Regions from separate parts of the Paenibacillus sp. FSL H8-0260 genome, predicted to be linked through region 2. Evidence: riboswitches for the same ligand, from Rfam matches in the RefSeq annotation. Region 2 holds a riboswitch; the other holds the start of a gene.

Region 1 (4,314 bases), 1.2 Mb from region 2:
GGGGCGCATCCCAACCCCTAAACGGACGACTCCTTCCATAGGGAACAACTGTGCGAATCCGCATAAAACCTCATGTTCATTTAATATGGAGATATATTGTTCCTCCCGGAGCTGCGGATCGCCAAACTCGATGCCAAGGGCCTGCATCTGCTCCCACGGCATCCAGCCATAAATATTATATGGAGGCGTATAGCTCCACTTACAAATAGCTTCTCCGTGAATTGCCTCCATAGGAACTACATGAAAAGTTACCGAGGGATTTATCATAAGGTCAACGATCTCCTTTCACGAGGACATTGCTATATTACTAATTATATACAAAATGGGGGAGGTTCGACTCAGAAAATTTATATGAGGGGAATGTTTTACAAATTATGAGAGGGGTAAATAAGTAATAAGACAAAAAAACAAGCTCTCCTCCAAGAATTACCTTGGAAAAGAGCCTATGTACGTTATTTATTGCACATCATCATTGTCTTCCGATTCAGCAGCAACCGATTTGTAAGCATCTGTGCTCATAATGCGCTTGGCACCAACGTAGCGTTTCACGTAGTAGCTATCACTCAGAGAGCTAATGGTAACACCGCGTGAGGTAGAAGCGTGTGCGAACTTACCTTCACCGACATAAATGCCGACATGGGAGACACCTTTGCCACTTGTATTGAAGAATACAAGATCTCCGGCTCTTATATCATCACGGGAGATTGCTGTGCCCATTTGATATTGGGAACCTGATTGGTGTGGAAGGTTAATGCCAATCTTATCAAACACATACATTGTAAATCCGGAGCAATCAAATCCGTTAGTGGATATACCGCCGGATACGTATTTAGTACCGATGGCCTTGTCAATCACTTTATCCATTTTGGAATCTGCGAAAGCGCTTCCTGCTCCGATGGTGAGGATGATGGAAAAGCTTAGTACTGCTGCTGCTAACTTCTTCTTCAAAAGTGTATACCCCTTCCAAATGCCTACGAGGTTAGCTTAAGGGTTCGGTTGAAGGTCCCCTATGACCCCTCTATATAATGGAGGTCAATTCACCCAAAGTTGGTTCCCCCGTTTTCCTAATAGTTAGGAAACTCGGCTCATACTGTTGATTAGGATTAGCTTGTAATCAATACATGACAAAACCTTTGTAAATAACAACTTAATGATTACAAAAATGTTACTAAAATCTCACTGCGCTAATTGTAACAAACAGAAAGCCGCTTGGCAATCGTTTTTAACATATTAATGCAGAAAAATTGGCATTTTTACGGTAGAAAGGCATATGTAAGCGTTAATAATGACCTAATTTTTAATATAATTGCAATTTTTATCAAATAAACGTGTTTCAATTGGGCTCTAATAGTGTAAAAATATATTATGGAAAAAAGAAAAACCCGAATTTGATTACGGGCATAATCAGATTCAGGTTCATATAGTTGTAATTATGAGGTTATAGTTGTGAGGAAGGTTTCAATCGAAGGCTACAGCTTGATAAGCTGAAGTACTCATTACTCTTTTAGCGCCAACATAACGATTGGCCCAGTAGGCCTGACTGAGTGAAGTGATGGTTACTCCACGCGAAGAGGACGATTGTGCGAATTTTCCGTTTCCAACATAAATGCCGACATGGGATACTCCATTGCCAAGTGTGTTAAAGAACACTAGATCACCAGAACGCAGATTGCTTTTGGATACAGCAGTTCCAACGCTATATTGAGCTTTTGATGTACGAGGTAAAGTAAGACCTACATTCTTGAATACATATTTTGTAAATCCAGAGCAATCAAATCCGGCAGTGCTTGTACCTCCGGTTTTATAGGCAACTCCAATAGTCTTTGAGATTACAGTGTCCATCTTAGAGTCGGCAAAGGCGCTTCCTCCACCAATAGATAATGCCATTACAAGTCCTAGCGCCGCAGCGACGCATTTTTTTCTTAAATTATGTCTTTTCAAAAGATGTACTCCTTCCAAGGCCTGCGAGGTTAGCTTAAGGGTTCGGTAGAAGATTCCCTATGATCCCTGTAAAGCGAGATCAATTCACCCAAAATATGGTTCCCCCACTTCCCGGTGCAAAGGAATTAGGCGTGTTAAGCACCAAGAGAATGACGTTTCGACAGTTACACTTACGATAAATACATTTAGTTATGTAGGAATCGTTTCAATTGATTACAAAATTGTTACTAATAGCACAGGACTTATTGTAACAGAGCTTTTATGATTTTGCAAATACTCTTCAGTTATCCGTAATGAGAAAAAGTCCCAGCTCCTGAATACAGGAATTGGGACCTTTTTATTATGTCAAATAAGGTTAATTTATTGTGGAAATGCTTTGCTACACCATAGATGATATTGTGCAGAGATTCCCCACATTTTTAAGAGCGTAGAAGGTAGTGGTGAGATTTGCCGTATTATAAGTGCCGGCAGGCCGGGACAGAACAGACCCGTCAGTCCGCACACTAGCAGTAAGAGCAAGCCTCCCGCACCAAGTACAATGGAAACACCTATAGCAGGAATCAGTGACCGCAAGCAGATGAACAGTGAGGAGAACATTCCTGTACCGCCGGTGTAACCAAACTGCATATATAGAAGAAACAGGCGCACGATAAAAATATATATAAGCCATGCCAATACGTATGGTACTAAATGAAGTAACAAAGTGTAGTTAAACAAAGAGGATAAGAACAGCCCGTACATTTTTGGAGCAAGCCAGTAAAGCGGCAGCAGGGTCAGAACCCATTCGATTAGGCTAAAGACTAAGACAGGTAGTCCATAGATCTTCATGCCGGGGAAAAAGAACAGTCCGCGCTCGCCCCTTCGCTCCTGGTGGAGCTCATGCAGCAATCCTGCCCTTATGAAAGGAGAAAGCAGAAGTCGCAAGACAACAAGTCCTAGAAGCATCCATAACCAAGTGCGTATCGCAGGGTCAGTATTCAAGCTGAACTGTCCCTCGATATAATACAACAGTCTGCCCATACCGCTGCCGCCGGCGTCTTTATCTGGATAGCGCAGTAGAATTGGAATAATAGCAGATCGGATGAAACCATACATAAAGTAGCCCCAGAGCAGTCGGTAGATGAAGAGCAGAATTAAAATATAAAATTGCTCCTTCATGCTTTGCCAGCCGCGGGTTATCGATGTTCTCACAATCATTCACCTCACCAGACAAGAGTTCCGAGCACGGTTTCAAGTAGTTTAGTTACACTTAACGTCCAGCGAGAGAGCGTCTTGTGCTCTATTTCCGCCAGCCTAAAGTTGTTTAAATGTTTGCTCTCCAATAAGATGGAATGCTCAGGGTCAATCTCAGCAGAGAGAAGAGGCTTATCGCTTAACAATTGAAACGTAGTCTCTGCTCCTTCACCGTTCCAGACCCGCTGCACCGAAGAGCTGTCGGCGAATGTGAATTTCACGGGAACATCAACGTAATGGCTCCCTTTATTTGAAATCTTCACTAATGATTCGTAGCTTTGAGCATCGCCGCTGTTATTTTTTTTAAAAGTAATCGTATCTACTGAGAAGTCAGGCGCCCCATCGCCATAAATGTAATCATCGAAATATGCCTGCCATGATTTTTTGGTTACCTTCTCAACCACTTTCTGAAAATCTGCCGTAGCGGGATGCTGGAAACGGAACTTACGAGCGTAGGAGGACATGATGTTGTTCATTGCTTTGGTACCTACCTGGCGTTCGATATCTTTAAGTACAAGCTTGCCGCGGATATAAACATTTCGGCTATAGGAATCCGCCCCTGCATATTTCCACGTTTCCAGATTTAACGGCTCAGGTATAGTTACCAGGCTGGCCTGTAAAGGCAAATTAGACTTGATACCGTATTCTTGTTCCATAAGTCTGTCTTCGGCATAGGAAGTAAAGCTTTCATCCAGCCAAGCCTCCTCGAATTCATTGCTGGCTACCATACCGTAGAAGTATTGATGGCCGATCTCATGAATGACGGTTCTTTCAAGTGAGGTATCTGGAGAAGAATCCGCGGCCCCAAAGGCTGTAATAAGGGTAGGATATTCCATTCCTCCCGCGCCGTTTCCCTCCTTAGGTGGGACGATAATAGACAGCGTAGAGTAGGGATAAGGGCCATACCATTTGCTGAAGTAGGTCAGGGCAGCCTTGGCAGCTTGAAGGTAACGCTCTTGTAAGTCTTTGTGCAGAGGGTCGAGATACACCTTAATTCGCACTCCAGGCACCTCCGGCGTAGAGAAAGCTTCCTCTGCTACTGTAAAATCAGGGGATGCAGCCCAAGCGAAATCGTGGACATCATCGGCGTAGAACTGATATATTTTCTGATCTTGTTTGAGCTTGGCATTTTTTACAGGA
Region 2 (4,314 bases):
CTCAGCGATGGTTGTCTTCATTGATGGCAAGCCTGCACGAAAAGAGTACCGTAAATATAAGGTTCGTACGGTAGTGGGTGCGGATGATTATGGAACGATGCGCGAGGTCATTCGGCGGCGATATGAGCGGGTATTGAAGGAGAATCTTCCGATACCGGATCTTATCGTGGTCGATGGAGGGAAAGGGCAAATCTCCTCTGCTATTGATATTCTGGAGAATGAGCTGGGATTATTCATTCCGGTCTGCGGCCTTGTTAAGGATGATAAGCATAAGACGGCTCAGCTTTTGGTTGGAGATCCGCCAGAGCCTGTCGCGCTAGCCCGGGACAGTCAGGAATTTTACCTTTTGCAGCGGATTCAGGATGAGGTCCATAGGTTCGCGATCACCTTCCACCGTGAACAGCGCGGGAAGTCCATGGTTACCTCCAAGCTGGACTCTATACCTGGTATAGGTGAGAAGCGCCGTAAAGCGCTGCTAAAGCATTTCGGATCGCTTAAGAAAATTAAAGAAGCCTCCGTGGATGATTTCCGTACACTTTCTATTGGAGAAAAGCTGGCAAAACAAATTCTTGATGCGCTCAAGGATGAAGAGCCAACCTCATAGCAATGGTGACAAAAGAAAAAGGGTATCAAAGCAGCGACTAAAACGGCTTTGATGCCCTTTTTTAATTTCATTACGTCTTCACATTAGTTTAAATCAAAGAAGAAGGCTCCACCGGCTTAGGCTTCTGTGGTGGATTAAATCGATAGACGATGTAAGCGACTATGAACGGCATAATAATCGCGAAGATACCCGCTCCTACATTTACGCTCTCCTTCATAAAGATCAGCGTAGCGCCCATCAGGATGCTGTCAAACACGACGTGGCTGAACATGACAGCAATAAACCCGTAACGAAGGAAAATATAGCTGAACAGCAGCCCGATTACAGTCAGCTCAATGGGACGGGAGCTGATGGGATAGATCGGATATAACGTATGGCCAAACGCCCAAACCAGCGTGGTGATCAAGCAAGCGATAAAAGTGTTCCGGAACACCTTTTTCAGCATAGGAATTCCGAAAAAGCGATAAATGGCTTCCTCAGATAAACCAGCGAGCCATGCGACGATAGGCAGAAGCCAAGCATATCTCATGTTATAAGGAGATTGGGTGGCGTCTGTAGTAGACCAATTGTGCAAGGTAAACGATAATATGATGAACATAACCGTCTGCACCCCTAGTAGAACGAAAGCCCAGATGTATCCAGCCCGGATACTGTCCAACACATATTGTCCGTAGCCGGGCTCTTTGGCGCGGGGCCAAGGGTTCATGCCTTCCTCTTTTCGCCATAGGCCATTGCCGCCCACTAAAGAGAAGTAGAGCAAGGAGGACATCAGCAGGCTGTACAAAGCATAAATGATAAACATAATGACAGAGGTAATCTGTGCTTCTAGCCCTTCGCCCGTTGATTCAGGCAGCATATTATAGGTGCTGATCATCATGATTACAAAATAGGCTGAGCTTAGGAATACTCCACGTTTAAAGGAAGTATGCTCTCTTCTAAGAATACTGTAGACGAGTGCCAGAATTCCTAAAATCAGTGTGGGTATACCGTAACCGAATAATGTTAGCTTTTCCGCTAAAGAGGTCTGTCCTTGTACGTAGGAGGTATGCCAAGCCGGTGCAGTGAATCCGGCATTAAAGCTGGATACCTGCTCTCCACTGAAATCAAAATAATAGTGCAATAAGGATTCGCCGACCTGAACAGTACTATCCGTATACACTAGCCCATGGCTTCCTGTATTCGATTCAATTTGTAGCTTGGCAGGATTTACTTCCCATTCCTGAAGCCAAGGACGAGCAAGATTCTCCTTCTGCGCTAGAGTGAGGTCAGCTCCCTTGTCCTCTTTTGCACCAACGGAAGCGATGCCTGACCCCTCTTCGGAGGTAACTTTTGCAGCCTTTGAGAAAGCGACAATCTTACCGTTATACATATTGAGGTCAACGATGATTTGCGGCTCTTGCTCCGCTGAAGGAGTAAGCGTTGCCCGAAAGACATCAAAAGGATATTTTTGATCCAATTTTTTCTTGGTGTAGTCCTCCACAAGCTTCTCGCGAGACATATAGCCATAAAAGGAAGAGTCCGTCTGGTAAAGTACATTCCATTGATCGTTTGGTGCTTCGGTGTAGTTGAGCTTTTGTTCTGCAAATAATATGGCTTGGTCACGGGCTTCTGCCTTGCTAATGACGGTGGTATCTTCACCTGTAGGGCTACTAAGCAGTGAAGGGGAAATCTGAAACATAATAAATAGAATAAGACCGATAATGCCCGAGATGATGAGCCTCTTGGAGAGGGCACGTTGCTGTAAGGGCTGGCCAACGGGATTCATGTAACGCCTCCTTGTTATGTACTGACAATGTTATGTTCCATTATAGTATTAGTGCCTGGTTGGTTACAAAAAACATTATATGTTCTTTTTATGGGTAATAGAGATAGTATAGAATAGTCATGTGAATTTATACCATGAATTTTATCGTGTTCATTTCTGCACGAATGATGAGAATCGGTGTAATTGCAGGGAAAACACGGAAAAGTGATGAGAAAAGGCACTCCTTTTGATGCAGTCTCTTTAAACCGCATTTTTTCATGTGAATGAGCATTAATTGTGTCTTTGTGAATTCACTAAATAACGTATATAATTTGTATGCAATTGTATAGTAGCCGAATTTCTGGTGAAAACGGGGGAACCATAAGAAGTGATGAAAAGTGGAGTGTACACGATAAATGGCACTTTCATCAGGGGTGAATTTCGTTCTGGGAACGAATAGGGCAGCCTGCACAGTCCGAATCCGACAGCTAACCTCGTAGGCTAATTTACTGCAGGAACCAAGTCAGCATTGGTTTTCCAGTGCTTTTTTTGTTGGAATTTTTGATAAGAAGGTGAGCAAAATGGCTTCACAGTTTCGCAGGATTTCTGAATTTAAGTTTCTGAAGCTCTCGCCGCCGCAGATACTGGTGCTTGGTTTTGCATCGATCATTCTGATAGGGGCCCTGCTGCTTACGCTGCCCATCTCAAGCACAAGCGGGAATTCCGTGGAATTTATTGATGCATTATTTACTTCAACGTCGGCAACCTGTGTTACAGGGCTTGTTGTGCTGGATACCGGAACTTCGTTCACGATTTTTGGGAAAACCGTAATTATGATTCTGATCCAGATCGGCGGCTTAGGTTTTATGACCATGGCCACTCTATTTTCACTGGTGTTAAAGCGTAAAATATCTTTGCGGGACAGGCTAATCCTACAGGAAGCCATGAATCAAGGCTCTATGGAAGGAATTGTGCGACTGATCCGGAGAGTCCTCATATATTCTCTTGTCATAGAAGGCTGTGCCGCTGTGCTGCTGTCTATTCGCTGGGCTTTTGATATGCCGTTGGGAAAAGCGATTTATTATGGCATATTTCATGCGGTGTCTATGTTTAATAATGCGGGGTTCGATATTTTTGGGGATTTTCGCAGTTTAACTGATTATGTATATGATCCGCTTGTGAATATTATTGTGATGTTTCTGATTGTCTCCGGCGGGATTGGTTTTATTGTAATGTCAGATCTGGTGGAGTTTCGGGTAACCCGCAGGCTGTCTCTACATAGTAAAGTTGTCCTGTCCACCAGTACAGGGCTGATTCTGATCGGAGCTTTGGTTATTTTTATATTTGAGTTTACTAACACTCGTACCCTGGGTTCACTGAATTTCGGCGGTAAAATATTATCGGCCTTCTTTCAATCCGTGTCTCCCCGTACGGCTGGCGCGAACACAGTAGATATTGCTGGACTTCGGCAGGCTACACAATTTTTTATAGTGATTCTTATGTTTATTGGTGCTTCTCCGGGCTCAACGGGCGGGGGGATTAAGACAACAACCTTTACGATGATGATTGGTGCTGTAATTGCTATGCTGCGTGGACGGGAAGATGTTGTGTTGTTCCGTTATCGGCTGGCTCAGGAGCGCATCTACAAGGCATTAACGATCACGCTGCTGGCTTTGTTGTTAATCGCCTCTGTGTCGATGATACTCTCCACAACTGAAGACAGTAATTTCTTGGCAATCTTGTTTGAGACGACCTCCGCCTTTGCTACGGTAGGACTGACTATGGGGCTAACTCCGGAACTGTCAGCGATCGGTAAGATTCTACTCTGTCTGACGATGTTTGCAGGTCGGCTAGGTCCACTAACCTTAGCGTATGCACTCGGTCCCAAACAGGGTAAACCACTGTATAAGTATCCGGAAGGTAAAATAATTATTGGATAGGAGTTAATTAGAAATGAAAGCACAGC

The links. A riboswitch is a leader RNA that binds a small molecule or an ion and turns the genes downstream of it on or off. The one in region 2 is predicted to bind cyclic di-AMP.
Region 1: another riboswitch for cyclic di-AMP. It lies ahead of MHI51_RS00545 (C40 family peptidase); the one in region 2 lies ahead of MHI51_RS25615 (TrkH family potassium uptake protein).

What each region holds. Positions count from the first base shown of each region.
Region 1 is NZ_CP150298.1:112,705-117,018, forward strand. Features, by position in the region: gene MHI51_RS00535 (GNAT family N-acetyltransferase) at 1-267, opposite strand, end outside; gene MHI51_RS00540 (C40 family peptidase) at 457-948, opposite strand; cyclic di-AMP (ydaO/yuaA leader) riboswitch at 954-1,096, opposite strand; gene MHI51_RS00545 (C40 family peptidase) at 1,459-1,887, opposite strand; cyclic di-AMP (ydaO/yuaA leader) riboswitch at 1,945-2,083, opposite strand; gene MHI51_RS00550 (hypothetical protein) at 2,302-3,132, opposite strand; gene MHI51_RS00555 (M1 family metallopeptidase) at 3,144-4,314, opposite strand, start outside.
Region 2 is NZ_CP150298.1:5,774,172-5,778,485, reverse strand. Features, by position in the region: gene uvrC (excinuclease ABC subunit UvrC) at 1-604, shown strand, start outside; gene MHI51_RS25620 (CPBP family intramembrane glutamic endopeptidase) at 693-2,369, opposite strand; cyclic di-AMP (ydaO/yuaA leader) riboswitch at 2,690-2,865, shown strand; gene MHI51_RS25615 (TrkH family potassium uptake protein) at 2,930-4,288, shown strand; gene MHI51_RS25610 (TrkA family potassium uptake protein) at 4,302-4,314, shown strand, end outside.